2 regions of the Bacillus salitolerans genome follow, and region 2 is predicted to be linked to the other one. Evidence: a T-box and tRNA genes for the amino acid it is inferred to sense, from the RefSeq annotation. Region 2 holds a T-box; the other holds one or more tRNA genes.
What was found. A T-box is a leader RNA that pairs with one kind of tRNA and senses whether it is charged. The one in region 2 lies ahead of ACFSCX_RS11550 (glutamine--tRNA ligase/YqeY domain fusion protein), so its partner is inferred to be a tRNA-Gln.
Positions count from the first base shown of each region.

Region 1 (8,478 bases), on a different contig from region 2:
CATCGATGAGGCTCACAAACTTAAAAATAACAAAACAAAAAACTATGAATTTGTCCAATCTTTAAAAAAGAAGTTTTGTTTACTGTTAACTGCTACGCCTATCCAAAACAGGATTGAAGAAATTTTCAACCTCGTTTCCTTATTGAAGCCAGGACATCTCGGGAATCAAACAAACTTTGAAGAATCCTTTAATGCAAAGGAACGTTCACTAGACAATGATGAACATTTAAAGGAGCTTGTCAACAAGGTTATGATTCGAAACAGACGTGGAGACACAGGAATCGATTGGCCAAAACGACATGTTAAAACCGTCCCCATTGAATTCTCTAGTGAAGAATGGGATTTATACCATTCGATTCAGTCATTTAAACAACAAAGTAAAGGAACTCTTGGAAGTCAATTCTCACTAATCACACTTCAACGGGAAGCATGTAGTAGCAGAGAGGCTGTTTATTACACATTACAAAATATGTTAACTAAGCATGAAGAAAGTGAATATGTTCAAAATATTGTATTTGAATTAATGAAAAAAATCGAGGCTGTTACGTCTAATTCAAAGGCTGAGAAGGTTGTTGAATTAGTCAAAGAAATTAATGGAAAAGTTATTGTTTTTACAGAGTATCGAGCCACACAATTATATCTTCAGTGGTATTTGAAACAACACGGCATTACTTCCGTGCCATTCCGAGGCGGGTTTAAACGCGGGAAAAAGGATTGGATGAAGGAGCTCTTTAAAAATCACGCTCAAGTGTTGATTGCGACTGAAGCTGGCGGGGAAGGAATTAATCTTCAGTTTTGCCAACATATTATCAATTACGATCTACCATGGAATCCTATGCGACTTGAACAAAGAATTGGACGTATTCATCGCCTTGGTCAAGAACATGATGTTCATATTTACAATTTTGCCATTAAGGATACTGTTGAAGAACATATTTTAAAGCTTCTTTATGAAAAGATACACCTTTTCGAAAGAGTCATCGGCCAATTAGATGACATCTTAACCAAACTTGAAATTGGAAATATTGAAGACCATATTACCGAAATATTAACTCACTCAAGGACAGACGGAGAGATTAAAATAAAAATGGAAAACCTAGCCTCATTTATAGATTTTGCGGGGCAAGATAGCGAAGAGGATGAACAACATGCAGCAACGTGATATTCACCGATTTTTAGAACGATACTTTACCGCTAATGAGTGTGAGATAGTAGAAAATGCAGCTGGATATATGAATGTTCAGCTTACCATTGAACTAGACAAGCAATTAATGAACCGTCCGTTTTATTGGCACTACTTAGAGAAAACAGGCGGAGTTCCAAACCCTATGCGATTAACACTGATCACAAATAAAGAAAAGGCTCCGGAAGACTTAAAGGGTGAGGTTGTTCATTTTGGCTCACCTCGATTACATCAAATTTTTCAATCTACAAATAATCTTGGTGGCTTCATTCGATTATATGAAAATGTTAGGCAGACCTCCGCTGGTGGTCAAGCACCCTTGCATCCATGGCTAGGAATGAATTTCAAAATCTCCTATCAATGTGATCGCACACGAGATGTCATTCTTTCTGTTGGGTTAAATCTTATCAATGGGATGATTATTGATCACTTCCAAGAACGGCTAGAGGCACTTATCCTCACACCTAAGATTCCTGATTATTGTTTTACGTTGTCCCCTATCATCAAGCCAAAAAGTGGCGTGAACAGACTAAGACAAACAATCCAATCTATAATTGATAATGATGATCACTCGTGGGCCAACGAAGCGAGAGACAGGTGGCAAAAAGATTTGGACCTTTTAAATCATTTCTATGAGGATTTAGATGAAAAACCTGACTCATATAAAACCGAAAAACAAGCTTTAAAGGAACAGTATGAACCTAGGGTTAGAGTGTCGATTATCAATGGAGGTATTTTTTATCTAACTCAACAGTCTGTACAACACTAAAAGGCGAAAGCACAAAATGTGCTTCCGCCTTTATTTTTCCCTTTTTTTAAAAAACATCATAAAGCCAAACGGGACAACACCAAACCACCTACTCACTAAAGGCGTTTTACTAGATTTCCTTGCTCGTTTCACCTGTTTACGCTGATCTTTAGGACTATCTAAATAGGTGACAAGCTGTTGAGTTACAAATTTAAGTAAATCATTGAAAGACATATGTACCCACCTACTATTTTTTTACAATAATAGTGTAGCCACCTTATTTACTTTTTAACCCTACTTACAATCTCGTCAACAACTTCATCAACTGATTGGTTTGTTGTATGGATGACTATACTGCCCTCTTTATAAAGCTCTTGTCGACTTATATAGATCTTTTTTACAGCTTCCTTTTGTTGATTCAATACGAGAGGTCGTGTTTCGTCCTTCTCAAGACGAGACCACAGTTTATCAAATTCACATTGTAAATAAAACACAATGCCATTTTGTAGCATCCATTTACGGTTTTCCTCCCGTACCACCATTCCCCCGCCTGTTGTGACAATCATATCCTCCTTCGGAATAGTCTTTAGTATAGAGGTTTCTAGACTCCTAAAGTAATCCTCTCCATACTTTTCAAAAAGGGTTCGAACTGAAAGACCTTCCTTACGACTAATTTCTTCATCTGTATCCATAACCGGTAAATGTAATTTTGAAGAAAGCTGTTTTCCTATCGTTGTTTTTCCAGATCCCATAAACCCAGTTAAATATATTGATTTCATACGATTTCCACCTTACTTTTTTAATATCGTATCAAAAGTAAGAAATGAATGCACATTGCTTTAAGATATGTACCTTCTTTTCTTGTTTAATTCTTCTGGTACAATCTAGATTTCTTCACAGAGTTAAATGATGAATGTGAAATGAAATAAACATTTCATCATCGACATTATCTTTCGATCCAAGAAACAAATATCATCTTGTGCCTATCAAAAATGAGTTCCACCTTGCGCTTCCTATTTTCGGTCGTAGTATAAGTTAAATCTATTGTAACGAAATTTTCACCAGCTTCTGACATCTCATATTGAACGGTTCCCTCCTCGTAAAAAAGAACAGCTGACATTGAAAGAGTGTCATTTACGATTGTTTTCATTTCTACTAATGACTTTTGTAGCATCCTCTCTATTTTCATTATCTCTTCCTTTTCTTTATAGAATTTTAACCCTGTAACATATAAAGTAAGTTGATTGGATAAGAGGAGGAAAAGTAAAGTACAAATCATTAAAACAAATGGCAAGATATAACCTCTTTCTTTATCATTCACGATTGATCACATCCAGCCACCGATATATTGATACATGATAGGTTTCATCAGAAAGATCCGTAACATCAATCCTAATACTGTACTCTTCGTCTACTACTTGAAAATTCCTGATATTCTGAAGTACAATTTCATGCCCTTTGTTATTCACCTGTCTTAGTAAAGCTTGGTTATACATTTTATACGTCACGCTATTACCTGAAGTTGTAATCAATTCAATTGTGTTATCTGATATCACCATCTTCTTCGCCTCTCTAATTTCTATAGACAATTGCCTAGTGGCAACCTCCCATTCAAAAGGATGTAATATTGTTTTCTCGTTCGTCCATTTTTCAAATACTTGAATGATTAGCGGAAATAGAAATGCAATTGACAAATATATAATTAACACCAATAGCATTTCAAGTAAAGTGAATCCTCGTTCACACTTATTCATCGTATAATCGTTTCACATTCAAGATATTTATTATGTTCATTTTCCCAGCTAACACACCCTTCCCATTCTTGTGTCAGTATATTAGTTTGGTCAATCACTATTTGAAAACGAATACCATTATATCGATAGGATTTATTAAAGTATTGTTGGTTTCCTAAGCTAAACCGGAATAATTCATCATTGAGCTTCTCTATTAAATAGGCTCGTACCTCTATATTTTCTCTTTGACTAACAATGAAATATAGTTGAGGCATCACAAGGAGAATAACCGAAAACAGGAGAAAACTAGCTACAACCGATTCGAGTAAACTCACTCCCTTACAGTTTCTCAATATAGAATCTCCCCCTTCCTAATAGAAAGATCACTTTATATCTTTGATCATTGAAAATAACATACAGAGAGCCTGCTCGATTAATATTTCCGTTTGGGGTAAATGTAATAGGATTGGTCATTGTTAGTAGTTGAATCTTAATACGAGGATGAAAGGCTCTACTCATGATTAATTTACCAAATCCCTTTTCTCGAAGTTGGTAGAGATTGTTCGAATGTAAAAACATGATATCAACATAACTAGAATGACTTATCGCATATTCCTGAGCTAACCATATATCCTCTTGGAACTGCTTTAAAAAATGGTGGATAACCTGCTTTTCATACGTTGATTGTAGGCTGAAGTAGGTGGCTGTTGATAAAGTGAATACGATTGACAAAACGATAAGCATTTCAAGAAGTGTGAACCCATATTGATTATGTTTCAAACTATTCAATAACTCTCACTGTTCCATCAACATCCACTAATAGTTCATCACCATTTGGACAATTAGTTTTGGGGATATAACCTGAAGTTTCCAATTTGAGGATAGAGGGGATGGTATTTTCGTTATCCATTTTATATGCCTCCACTTGCGCTTGGACCATGTTCATATAAGCATCACACCCTTTTTTCCCAATTACTGCTTGATGCTTAGTTACATTAGGAATCGTGATCATGATTAATACAGATATCACCATTAGCACAATCATCATTTCAATTAACGTAAAGCCTTTTTGATTCATATTTTTATCACTCCTTACTATCCTTGTAGTAGCTTAAATATTGGTTGCATGATTGCTAAATACAAAAGCATAATAAACGAACCGATGAGTAGAAAAACAAGGGGCTGAACAACTGCCATTCTCCTCTGTAAAAAGCTTTGTAGTTTTTGAAAAGATAGCTTTGAATAGAAAAATAATTCTCTCGATAGGTCACCATTTTTCACTCCAAATTCAATTGATTTTGAAAGCTCCTCTTCAAAATACACTCGATTCCTAATTATTTCTGGTAAAGCTTCACCGTTTGTCAACTCAGCTTTCATTTGACTTGCTTCTATTTGAAATAACAAAAAATGCTGTTGTTTTTCAAAAACTGTTAACGATTCATAAATGGATAAACCTCCTTTAATTAACTGGCTTAGCTGAATTGCGAAATATTGGGAATAAAACATGCTAATGATGGGACCGTACAATGGGAGTGTACTTAGCCACTGAATTCGTTTTGTTAAAGGTGTTTTTTTGAATTGTAGCCAAAAGAGAATGAATAGGATGCCTAGGAGGATGGCGGAGAAAATCGTGAGAATGGGAAACCATTTCACAATTCCAAGTATCAAACCTAATAAAGGAGTTTCAGGGATGTTCATCGATTCAAACATACGTAAGAACTGAGGAAATAAAAAAAGATTACTTATCGTTAATAGGAAGAATGTAATACAGATAAGAATAATGGGGTATTGCATTATTTTCAAAAGCTGCTTTTGGTAAATAACTTTATGTTCTAACAGCTCACTTGCTTCTTTTAAGGCAAAACTGATATTGCCGTGGTTTTCTGCAAAGTATAAATAACCTAAAATATCACGGTGAAAACTTAATCTCACAAGTACCTCATGAAAGGTTGCCCCATCTCTCATTCCCTTGATTGCTTGATCTATTTGTCTTCTCTTCAAAGGGGGTAAATGAAGCGTAAGGAACATTAACCCTTCTAATAGTGGGTATCCCCGTTCTAATAATGTGCTTAATTGTTTCAATAATTTTGCTTGATCCTCGAGTTTCCATTTAGCTCGTAGTCGTTTTCTCAAGCTCCCACCCTTCCAAATCCTTTCTTGATAAATACCCTAATGCAATTCCTTTATTAACTAATTGAAAGAGAGTGGGATAAGAGTATGTGACGTCTTTCCCTTTCGCTTCATCGATAACACCTTTCAAACTTGTTCCAAATAATATCTCATATACACTTACCCGCCTATTTCCTTTCCATTTTCTACACAAAGCACTGCACTGTTCATTACAGAAGGGACATTTCACTTCAAATAGACGTTGTGCGGCCACTGCAATAACTGTCTGTTCTATCTCCTGGAGCGAAACGTTAAATTCTAGAAGCCGGTATATCGCTCCCTTCGTATCCTTTGTATGCATGGTTGAAAGTACTAAATGGCCAGTTAAAGCAGCGCGTATCGCAATTTTAGCTGTTTCCTCATCCCTAATTTCCCCCACCATGATAATGTCAGGGTCATGTCGTAAAATCGCTTTTAAGCCAGTTGAATATGTTATTCCAGCCTTTTCGTTCACTTGTACCTGTAAGAGATTTTCTGTAAATTTTTCAATCGGATCTTCTAGTGTAATGACATTGCGATGGGTCCTCTCAATCGAAGCGTGTAGTAGAGAATATAGTGTGGTTGTCTTACCTGAACCTGTTGGTCCTGTAAAAATAATCAAGCCATGGATTTGCGTCATAAAGGAAAGTAAAGTTTTAGTTGAGTTAGGAAATAAGGATAGTTCGGATAAAGGATAGGATTCATCTTGTGGGAGTAACCGAATGACTAGACTCTCATCATGGTGAGTTGGTAAGGTGGATAAGCGAAGATTAATAATGACTTGATTTACGGATATCATGAGAGATCCAGATTGCGGCCTTCGTTTTTCACCAATATCCATGGAGGCCAAAAATTTAAAGTGGGATAGTAGCTTTACCGCCAAGTCTTTTGGAATAGTCGTCTTTGTGAAGAGATGTGATCCAATTCTGTACTTAATGTGACATTCCGTTTTTTTAGGAATTAGATGGATATCTGTCACTCCTTTCTTTACTGCATCATGAATTAATCCCTCCGCATGATGTTCAACCATGCTCAATACGTTCACCTCTTTCATATTTTCTTATCTTATAAATTCAACGCCTATGAGGGAATTCCTCTTACATAACAGAAAAAAAATTTGTACGACCTCTGTTTGCTTAATACAGAAAATAAGTATATTACACTTATAGTTATCCATACTAGTAAGGAACTCCTATATTGGGCTATAGCCAAGTGGTAAGGCAACGGACTTTGACTCCGTCATGCGTTGGTTCGAATCCAGCTAGCCCAGTTCATAACCAAAAGGAGGAGTCTCGCATCTTCCAAATTGTTTTGTATTAATGCAATAGTTTCTAATTACATAGCCTATTTTTTTCTTTTGCCCAAACTAAGGTTAATCATAAAAATTAAATCTTCAAGATTACGACACAAACTTACCCCATCACATATTTACATTGATAAAATCGTCCATTATAATAGTAAAGTGATGGATAAGGGTATAAAGGAGGGATACATATGGATCGTATGTACCGTGTAATGGGCTTTTGGACTGGTATCTTCACCGTCATGTTCTATCTAGGTGATATGTATACAGCCTCATTACTTTTCTTAGGACAAACTGCATTTTTTGTATTTTTAGGCTATTTAAACCTATCAGAACGTATGTATATTTATATTTTCGGTGCTTACTTAACTGTTTTCTTTGTTGGTTTTACTTACTGGACAACATTTATGATGACTCCGGGTGTAGGTGGCCACTAATACGTAAAATAAAAAACGACGGATATGATTCGTCGTTTTTTATTTATGTTAAAAAGTCTTCAATTTTGATTCCTTTTGTCTGAAGAAGCACTCGAAATGATGAGCTTATTCCACCTTGCATAATAAGTGAGCGAATCGCTCGGTTTTTTTTGCTTACTTCAGAAAAAGGATCGTTATTTACATGGTCTTGCAAATAATGTAAAATACCAGATTCAATAAGAAATTCATCCTGCCTTACTAACCTTTGATCTGTAAATCCAGCCCACTCACCAGCTTTGATTAATTTGTCAAAGTGAATATGTGTTGTTAGATCCATCTCTCCTACATTCTTTAATGGATCTTCAATCATCTGATGTTTGTAATATCCACGTAGGCTTCCTTGACTATGAAACGGCAATCCCCATTCATGATCGCTATATCCATAATCAATTGTAATGACAAGACCTTCTTCAACCCAGCTACTTAATTCGAGAAATAAGAAATCCATTACAAGAGGGATCTCATATCTCTGTCCCTCCTTTAGTTCCACTCCATATTTCTCAACAAAGGATAAAATTTGATCATTACAAAGCGGAGTTACCATTTCTACAAGTTCAGCACCCACTCTCCCTATCATGATTTCATGAAAAGCACCATTTTGTTTCTTTATGACATGAACTGGAAGAGCATCAAAGAATTCATTGGAAAAAATAATCCCTTTGAACGTAGGAAAACATTCTTTTGCATCCTTTATTTGATTAAAAAGTTCCACATTATCAAACTCTTGTAGCTGCTCCTGAATTAATTCCTTATGAAATGGGCTTGCTTCTATCAAAATATACTTCCCCTTTATAAAAGTATCAGGAGATAACTCTTTCCATGTGTGCAGCACTTGTTTTGCAAACGTACCGTTCCCCCCTCCAATTTCTAAGATGATTGGAGGAACA
Region 1 covers NZ_JBHUEM010000009.1:8,234-16,711, forward strand. The annotation lists gene ACFSCX_RS08070 (DEAD/DEAH box helicase) at 1-1,162, shown strand, start outside; gene ACFSCX_RS08075 (YqhG family protein) at 1,149-1,952, shown strand; gene ACFSCX_RS08080 (YqzE family protein) at 1,983-2,165, opposite strand; gene ACFSCX_RS08085 (shikimate kinase) at 2,213-2,710, opposite strand; gene comGG (competence type IV pilus minor pilin ComGG) at 2,878-3,252, opposite strand; gene comGF (competence type IV pilus minor pilin ComGF) at 3,245-3,685, opposite strand; gene ACFSCX_RS08100 (hypothetical protein) at 3,682-4,017, opposite strand; gene comGD (competence type IV pilus minor pilin ComGD) at 4,004-4,444, opposite strand; gene comGC (competence type IV pilus major pilin ComGC) at 4,446-4,742, opposite strand; gene comGB (competence type IV pilus assembly protein ComGB) at 4,760-5,797, opposite strand; gene comGA (competence type IV pilus ATPase ComGA) at 5,775-6,848, opposite strand; tRNA gene ACFSCX_RS08125 (tRNA-Gln) at 7,011-7,082, shown strand; gene ACFSCX_RS08130 (DUF2626 domain-containing protein) at 7,307-7,552, shown strand; gene ACFSCX_RS08135 (class I SAM-dependent methyltransferase) at 7,596-8,478, opposite strand, start outside.
Region 1: it encodes a tRNA-Gln, which carries the amino acid that the T-box ahead of ACFSCX_RS11550 (glutamine--tRNA ligase/YqeY domain fusion protein) is inferred to sense. The anticodon was not compared.

Region 2 (8,478 bases):
AAATATTCAGTAGGTATTAGCTTTGCATCAATATCTCCTGGTATTAGACCAGCTTTAGAAGAAATCACAATCTCACTTCGTTTTATTAGCTTTTTTTCATTTATGAGACGTGATAATACGACCCCTAAATCACGTTCTGACCTCATTCCCCGATAGTTAATTGCTGTGTCAATATAGTTTATTCCGTTTTTTAATCCATACTCAATGGAGGTTTGATAAAGCCTTGAATCAGTCTCATCCATATTACCAAGGTGAGTTCCAATTGCAATTGGTGAGAAAGAAAACCACTCCGTTTCACTGTTAACAATTCTATTCCTATCTAAGTAATTGACAGTATCCTTATATGTGGCATAACCGCTTATCATATTTCCCTCTCCTTTACACCTTTAAATGTCTAAAACTAATACTAATGCTTTTAGAATAAAATAAAAGACTGAAAATAATTGGATGGAAATGGTATAATGTACTTAAGGAATAAAATGGGCAGTTCCTGAAATAATTCAGTGCTGCCCATTCTTTATTTTAATTAACTTTTTAAGCTCTTAAAATATAGCGTATAAGCTTGTTGTAGAAGGCACCAGTAGTTAAAGAAGGGAATGACAATTCTAATCCGTATTCATCAATCTTCAATATACTATCTCAATCTTTGCTGCTCCTCCTTGAGGAGGATTTGACTCTAACAGTTCTCCATTAATCCAGACCTTTATTTTCCCGATTTTCAACTCATGAAAATCATTTGTTTCATTCACCGAAATCCATACCTGGTCCGTACTATGATCTATATCAAGTCTCTATCTACATCAATGGATAAAAGAACTCTAGGTTTAGTTATTTGAACAGGAAACTACTATTGAAACTAGAACTAAGGAAAAAAGTAAAGAGAAAAGTAGCCTTATAATTAAAATTACAATCTTTCCTCCTTAATTACAAAATATTTACCTTTTTTCCCGTTCATAATAAAAGCAGCTTTGCAAAAGCTTCCACGTTTATTCAAATCAAATGACTGAATTATTAAGGAACAGTAACAAAAATCCTCTTACTTACTTATTTGAAATTATTAAGCTCAAAACGTCCAATTTCTTCATCTTCTACATAAATTACTAATGATGCTTCACGTGCATGTTCTACTAATTTATCTAATTGCTCATCTGATGGTACAAGTCTTATTTCGGGATTTTCCTCTAATGCACCTAAATCATAATCAATATGATATTCTCCTTCTTGATTTGGTTCAAGAACCGGGATACTTACTTTACCCATGCCCAATTTTGCTTCCTTTCTTTCTTCTTCATTATAGATATTAAACCCCATAACATCTTTTGAAATTTCTATTAGTTTCTCGTTGGGTTCAATGAACACTTTTAGTCCATCTTCGTACTCATATGTTTCTTCATTCAGGTTTTCTTTTCCACCCAGAGTTTCTTCACCTATGTTTTTTAACACAAAATAATAACTTAATGTAAGAGGCTGTATATATTCCCCTTCCTTTTCTCCAGAAGTAATACGCATTCCGCCTGACCGATCATCATTAATATTGACAGATAAACTTTTCATTTCTAAAGATTGTTTAGCCGAACATCCTGATAAAATGATTAAAACTATAAAAATAACTGAAATTAACCTCATACATTCAACCTCCTTAAAGAACATCCATTTTCGTCTATATTTCACCATAATACCCATGTAATCTTTACTTCAAACTGTAAATGGCATTCTCCTTCAAGAAAAATGGCAATCATTCCCAAAACATTGAGTGTATTGTGTTAATGTATTGGTTCAATCGTTTCTAGACGCCCTTTGTTTGGAAACTTTCTATTCCAACAATATAGCCAAATCCATATTATACTTAGCACTTCACCTTCTTAAAGCAGAACAATTACCTACTTAATTCTCCTTATGATACGTATTAAGTAGTAAAGAATTATCCAAGGTAAAATGTATTGAGTAATCCATTGAAATATAACGATCATCCCTAACCAGCCAGTAAAATTAAAAAATGGAACATATTCAATCAGAATATAAGAGGATAAGACGAGCAACAGAATAATGAAGAAAAAGGTAATATAATTTTTCATAACTCTCCCCTTGAAGCGTTTACGATAAGTATATCACTTTTAGGAAATATTTAGGTTTAAAAACCCAATAAAGGCTCCGTTAATAAAATTAGTGACAGCTATAGTTGGAAATTTAGAGCCGATTTTTTGATTAGTGTTTAAAAATTTTTTTTAGGAAGTAAAGAGTTAAATCATCATTATTTGCAAATTGAGCATATTGTTCTAACTGTTGTCCCTTATATTAGACACCTGTACCATCCGTACTTATTATGTTACAGAAGTAATAAAATGATGGATGTGGGAGAGACAAATGCAAAAAAAACTATTACTGCCTCTCATTACTTTCTTGTTGAATATAATACCCTTCAAACCATTCTGATGGTTTATGCCACTTCTATGTTGCAAATCCATTAACATAGTCTACAATATCGCTTATAAGCATTGAATTCAAAGTAAATAGGGTCATGAAAAAAGTAAAACGATCCGAATTCATGCTCAGTAAAATGATAAACCAAGAAAATCAATATATATTTAAGCAGCTGAAAAAGCAACGAGTCTTGAAGACCTCGTTGCTTCTTACCACTCACTCTTTAAGGACAATTTTTGCACATTATAATAGAGTCATAATTATACAAAGCTATCCCTTCCTACTTTTAGCTTTGTTTTCCTTTCCAGGAATCCTTCAGTGAGACAATTCTATTGAAAATAAACTTTTTGTCTGTTGAGTATTTATCTAAACAAAAATAACCGTGTCGGAAAAATTGGTACCTATCCTCATTGTTCATATTTACAATACAAGATTCTATTTTGCAATTCTCTAGAACGATCATGGATCTTGGATTAACCTTTTCATTCCAAGTTTTTTGCGTATCCTTCACAATCTCTTCATTATGAAATAATTTATCGAATATATTTACATTAACTGAAACACAATCTTCAGCTGAAACCCAATGAATAGTTCCCTTTACTTTTCTAGCTGTAAAACCTGTTCCGCTTTTAGTGATCGGATCATACGTACATAGAAGTTCAATAACCTCTCCTGTACCCTCATCCTTTATTACCTCATTACACTTAATAATGTAGGCACCTTTTAATCTAACTTCCGAATGTAGAGACAGTCTTTTATACCCTTTAGTTGGAACTTCCATAAAGTCTTCCTTTTCAATATAAATAACTTTAGAAAAAGGCACCTCCCTGTTTCCTAGTTCAGGATTCTCTCTATTATTTTCAATCGATAAAAGGTCAGCCTTATTTTCATCATAATTTGTAATCGTTACTTTCAAGGGATTTAAAACAGCCATTATACTTTTCACTTTTGTTTTTAGCTCATTTCGGAGTATGCTTTCAAGTATCGTAAAATCAACTGTGCTCTGATGTTTGACAAAACCAATTTCATTTACAAAAATTTTAATACTTTCAGGGGTAAAGCCTCTTCTTCTGAGACCTCTTAAAGTTGGTAATCTAGGATCATCCCATCCATCTACTAAATTTTCTGTAACCAACTCCCGCAAATACCGTTTACTTGTTACAACACCAGATATATCAATTCTTCCAAATTCTCTTTGTTTTGGTGGGTACTTTATTCCTAGCTCTGTTAATACCCATTCGTATAAAGGTCGATGATCTTTGAATTCTATCGAACATAATGAATGGGTAACCCCTTCCATGGCATCTTGTATTGGGTGTGCAAAATCGTACATCGGATATATACACCATTCCTTACCCGTTCGATAATGACTTGCGTGAATAATTCTATATAAGACAGGATCTCTTAAGTTAATATTTGGCGATTCCATATCAATTTTAGCTCTTAACACCTTCGAACCAGCCAGAAATTCACCCTTTTTCATCTTTAAAAATAATTCAATGTTTTCCTCAACGGGTCTATTTCTAAATGGACTTTTTTTACCAGTCTCTGTCAAAGTCCCTCTGTATTCCGTCATTTCTTCAGGTGATAAATCACAAACAAATGCTTTACCCATTTTTATTAAACTCATTGCCGCATTAAATATTTCATTCGAATAATCGGATCCATAGAATATTTTAGCAGGCGAATATCCTAACCAATTCATATCTTCAATAATTGCATGGACATACTCACTTTCTTCCTTTAGAGGATTGGTATCATCAAAGCGGAGGTTAAATTCCCCCTTGAATTTTTGGGCGATCATATAATTCATATTGATTGCATAGGCACTTCCAATATGGAGATAACCGTTTGGCTCAGGGGGAAACCTTGTGCAAACTGTTCTTCTATAAGAACCATTCCTTACATCTTCCTCAACAATCCTTTCAATACTATTGAAAATCCCTATCTTCTCTTCGTTCATTTTTATCCCTCCATTAAACAATAATTTTGCTTTGTTTTTTGATTCAATAAAAAAAATCCCACCCCCAAGACTATTTCAGCCTTGGGGACGAGATTTTATATCGTGGTGCCACCCCAGTTTATTAATATGTCTCCATATTAACCTCTTCAGGTACGGTATTGAAAAATACTTATACCCTAGCTCTATAACAGGAGCTCCTGTCACATTATCGCTCTACATAATAGATTCCAATGTAAATGCTCAGAGTCTTGGTTCAATAAATAATTCTTACCCCCTTTTCAGCATCAGGGAGCTCTCTGTAAAGAATAAATTTATTTACTCTTCTCTTCATCGCGTTTTCATTATTATGATATAAATTACCCAATATAATATCAACGTCATTAGCATTTGTAAAGATATTTTTATGTAAATACTCCCAAGTGTAGAAAACACAACAACAATAACTTTCTCAACTAGATTCTTTTATTCAACCCCTATTCCCTCGATACTTGGTCATCATTAGTTATATTTTAACAATTCTTCAAAGTACTTTGAATATGCATCATCATCATTTTTTATTGAATATTTCTCTTTGATTTTTATAAGTACCTTTTTTCTTGATATATCCCTTCGGATACTCTCATATATAACCGAATCATCTTCTAGATCCTCTAACGCTTTTCCAATAGAATTTGCATACGCTTCATAGAGCATAAATAAAACAGCTTGTTGAATACTAAGGGTCTTTAATTCATCTAGGATTTCATCTTTCATAACTTCAATACCATAAATCGTTTCAGCATAGTTTATTTCCTTTTTATATTGCTCCATTGATTGGTGTGCTTTTAATAATAATTCTGGATCAGTTTCATTTTGATTTGGAGTGGAATTTATTTTAGATGCTACTATGTAAAGAATAAGCCACTCTTCTAATGGCTGCTCAATATTTTTCATTTTTTCAACTTTTGACCTTGACTCTTTAAATAGAGATTGTAAATCAAGACTAGTATCATCATCAATTTCCTTTGGTGAATGACTTTCTAAATTTGGTGTTGAAGTATTCTTAATCTCTGTTTGATGTAGAGTATTCTTATTATCATTCTTATCAGTAAATTGAATGATAAGTAAAAATGCTCCAGTAAGTATTAAGGTAATTATTATTTTCCGCATCATTCTACCTCCCATAAAATTCCTTTATAAGGATTCTATATTCCAATTGTAAATCCCTTTAAATGAAAGTCTCTAACCCTTAGTGGATTAGAGCACATTAGATTATTCTGGCACTTCTATAGAGCTTCACCCTAATATCTTTCTAATAATAATAGCTTTACTACGGATTATTGCTGGTTAATTGTTAGAAGTAAGAACAATAGATAAGCTAACGACTAAGGAGAATTTTATGTTTACAAAAATTAAAAATACCACAGCCATTTTTACTGTGGTGAATGTAGTTTAGTTTAGTAATTTAAGCATTTTTTCATATTCTTTACTATCTTTCTCAAGAATACTTCCTTGTCTCGATGTTATTGTTACAGCGCTCCCTTCCGTATTACGAAGGAAAATAAGATATTCTTTTCCTACTTCAACACTGTTTGGTAAAAGTAGAGAATGTACGTTTACTAAGTTCCCATTTTTATACGCCTTATTTACACGATATCCAACTATTGCTAATCCATTATTTACCGGTGTTACTTCTGTAACAGTGATGATAACAATATGATCAGCTTTATCTACCAGGTCTTTTTCATTTAACTTATCTACAGATTGTTTGTTGATTTTTTTCTTTTTATTATAGTTCGCTTGTATATATTTTTTCAACTCACCATAGTTATTGAACTTCTCTTCAACAAAAGGTGGTACATAGGTCTTTTTGAAAACATCGACTAATCTCGCTAATGTTCCATCTTCCTCAACTTTAATTACAAATTCTTCATTTAAAACAAAGAAATCTTGGTCGTACAGATTAGAACTGAAATCTTTTAAAAATAATAGGTACTCTTTATCCATTTCAAGAATATTTTTTTCAGCTGTGTACACTAATATTTCCTCTGGTGTACCACCTAGAACTGAATCACTAATGGTAACTTTGTAAACATCTCTTGTATTATTTAATTTCTCAAACGCATTAATAGTTCCCAAAACAACATGATCAGAATATTTTTCGATTGCATTCTTTAAAGTCATTTCTTGTTCTGTAATCCCGTGTACAAGTTTATTCATGTGAATTTCATTTAATTCTAATTCTTTAGAAGTACTTAAGGCACAACCGCTTGAAAAAACTATTGTGAGTATCGCCAATAGGAGAGTGTTTTTATACATATCTTACTCCTTATTTCTAATAATTTTGTTTTATAACTTTCAATTATTCCTCCTTTTTAGCATTAATAAGTTTACTACCCTTTCTTTTACATCAAATGGTAAAGGTTGCAGCAGAGCTTCTTCTAACAATCTTGGATGTGTTATGCCTTTTGATTTCAAATGATTTTCAATAAGATCAGCTTTTTCTTGTTTCCCAGGGATTAGACAGTACAAGATATACCAGTCTTCTAGTGAACATAAAGGAATGTCCACTCCATTTATCTTCTTATGGGCCACAATTGATTCCGATTTAAGTGATAATTTATATACACCTTCTGTGTGCTGTATCGCAAATCCACCCATAATATCAATATCTATATTTTGGATACTATATTTAGTGAAATACGTTGTAAGGAAAGGTGTAGACCGTTTTGCTTGTTTTGATATTCCAATGAACGATATAACCTCATTTAATTGGATGGCATTCGTTTCACTAACCAAAATATCAATATCATTAGGTTTATCAATTAATTGATAAAAATTAAGTAAAAGAGAACCACCTACTCCCCAAGTAAACTTCAATTTATTGAACCTGTCCCCTATAATAGATAAAGTTTCTAGCACATTCATTCTCCTTACATATTTCTATTTTAAGTAGCTAATCAATTTGGCTAATTTCATTTTTTGCTAAATCACTCCTGCTCATTATTTCAACAAATTAGGAAATATTCCTGCTGGATCAGTGCCTGTTCCTTGGTACATAGTCGCCACCGTGGCGATCCTTATGCTCTATTTACCATTAATAGATGTTTCATAAGAATGGTCACTTTCCCATGCTTGCGAGAATTATGTTTATGTTTCTATTTTTTAATTAACTATCTAATGAGAAAGGGAGATTTATCGGATATATATGACGGTATTTAAACCCCTGATGGCAACTATTCATGAATTCGAAGTTTTTGTTAATGCTAAAAGAAGGACTCTGAAATTTAACGAGAACTAATCCTTAAAGAAAGGACGATTACATTGCCTAGCATCCTTTTGATTTTTATATTACAAATTATATTAGTACCGATATTATCCCTCCGAATTATTTTTGTTGTTAAGAATATGAGCATTCTTGCTTCTATTTTTGGATTTATGGAAGCCTTGATTTATGTGTTTGGTTTATCCATTGTCCTTAGTGGTGATCAAAGTATAGCTGAGATGCTTGTTTATGCTACGGGATTTGCAGCCGGTATATATTTAGGTGGTTATATTGAAAATAAATTGGCTTTAGGGTACACAACCCTCACTGTTAACTTAATGAATATGAATATTGAGCTTGTTTCAGCTTTGCGTGAAAGTGGGTTCGGAGTGACGGTATTCGAAGGAATGGGAAAAGAAAGTGTCCGTTATCAACTTCAAATTTTGACAAAAAGAAGTGTGGAAGAAAAATTAATAAATATGATCGAGCAATATGAGCCATATGCATTTATAATTTCCTATGAGCCACGGAAATTTAAAGGGGGTTATCTTCTAAAGTCCATGAAAAGGAAAAAGAAAAGCAAAACAAATTGAGAAAGAAGCTAGGCTTAACTATTCGCCTACTTTCATCTTAAAGCTGTTAAAGTTTAGCTCTGTTTTTGAAGAATCACTGTTCTTCTAATTAAGGTTTATTTGTAAATTTGTATCCATTTCTTTCGTTTTATACATAAGATAGTAATCAAAGCAGCTTCGCCCACAACTAATAAACCTATGCCTAACACTAATCCTCCGAAGAACAGAAATTCATTTACACTCCATGCGAAGAAATACCATCCTACTATTGCAAACAA
Region 2 covers NZ_JBHUEM010000018.1:13,061-21,538, forward strand. The annotation lists gene ACFSCX_RS11535 (aldo/keto reductase) at 1-365, opposite strand, end outside; gene ACFSCX_RS11540 (DUF3221 domain-containing protein) at 627-782, opposite strand; gene ACFSCX_RS11545 (hypothetical protein) at 1,045-1,626, opposite strand; gene ACFSCX_RS11550 (glutamine--tRNA ligase/YqeY domain fusion protein) at 2,708-4,384, opposite strand; T-box leader at 4,465-4,724, opposite strand; gene ACFSCX_RS11555 (hypothetical protein) at 4,883-5,533, opposite strand; gene ACFSCX_RS11560 (hypothetical protein) at 5,816-6,682, opposite strand; gene ACFSCX_RS11565 (nucleotidyltransferase family protein) at 6,722-7,291, opposite strand; gene ACFSCX_RS11570 (DUF2179 domain-containing protein) at 7,688-8,221, shown strand; gene ACFSCX_RS11575 (hypothetical protein) at 8,317-8,478, opposite strand, start outside.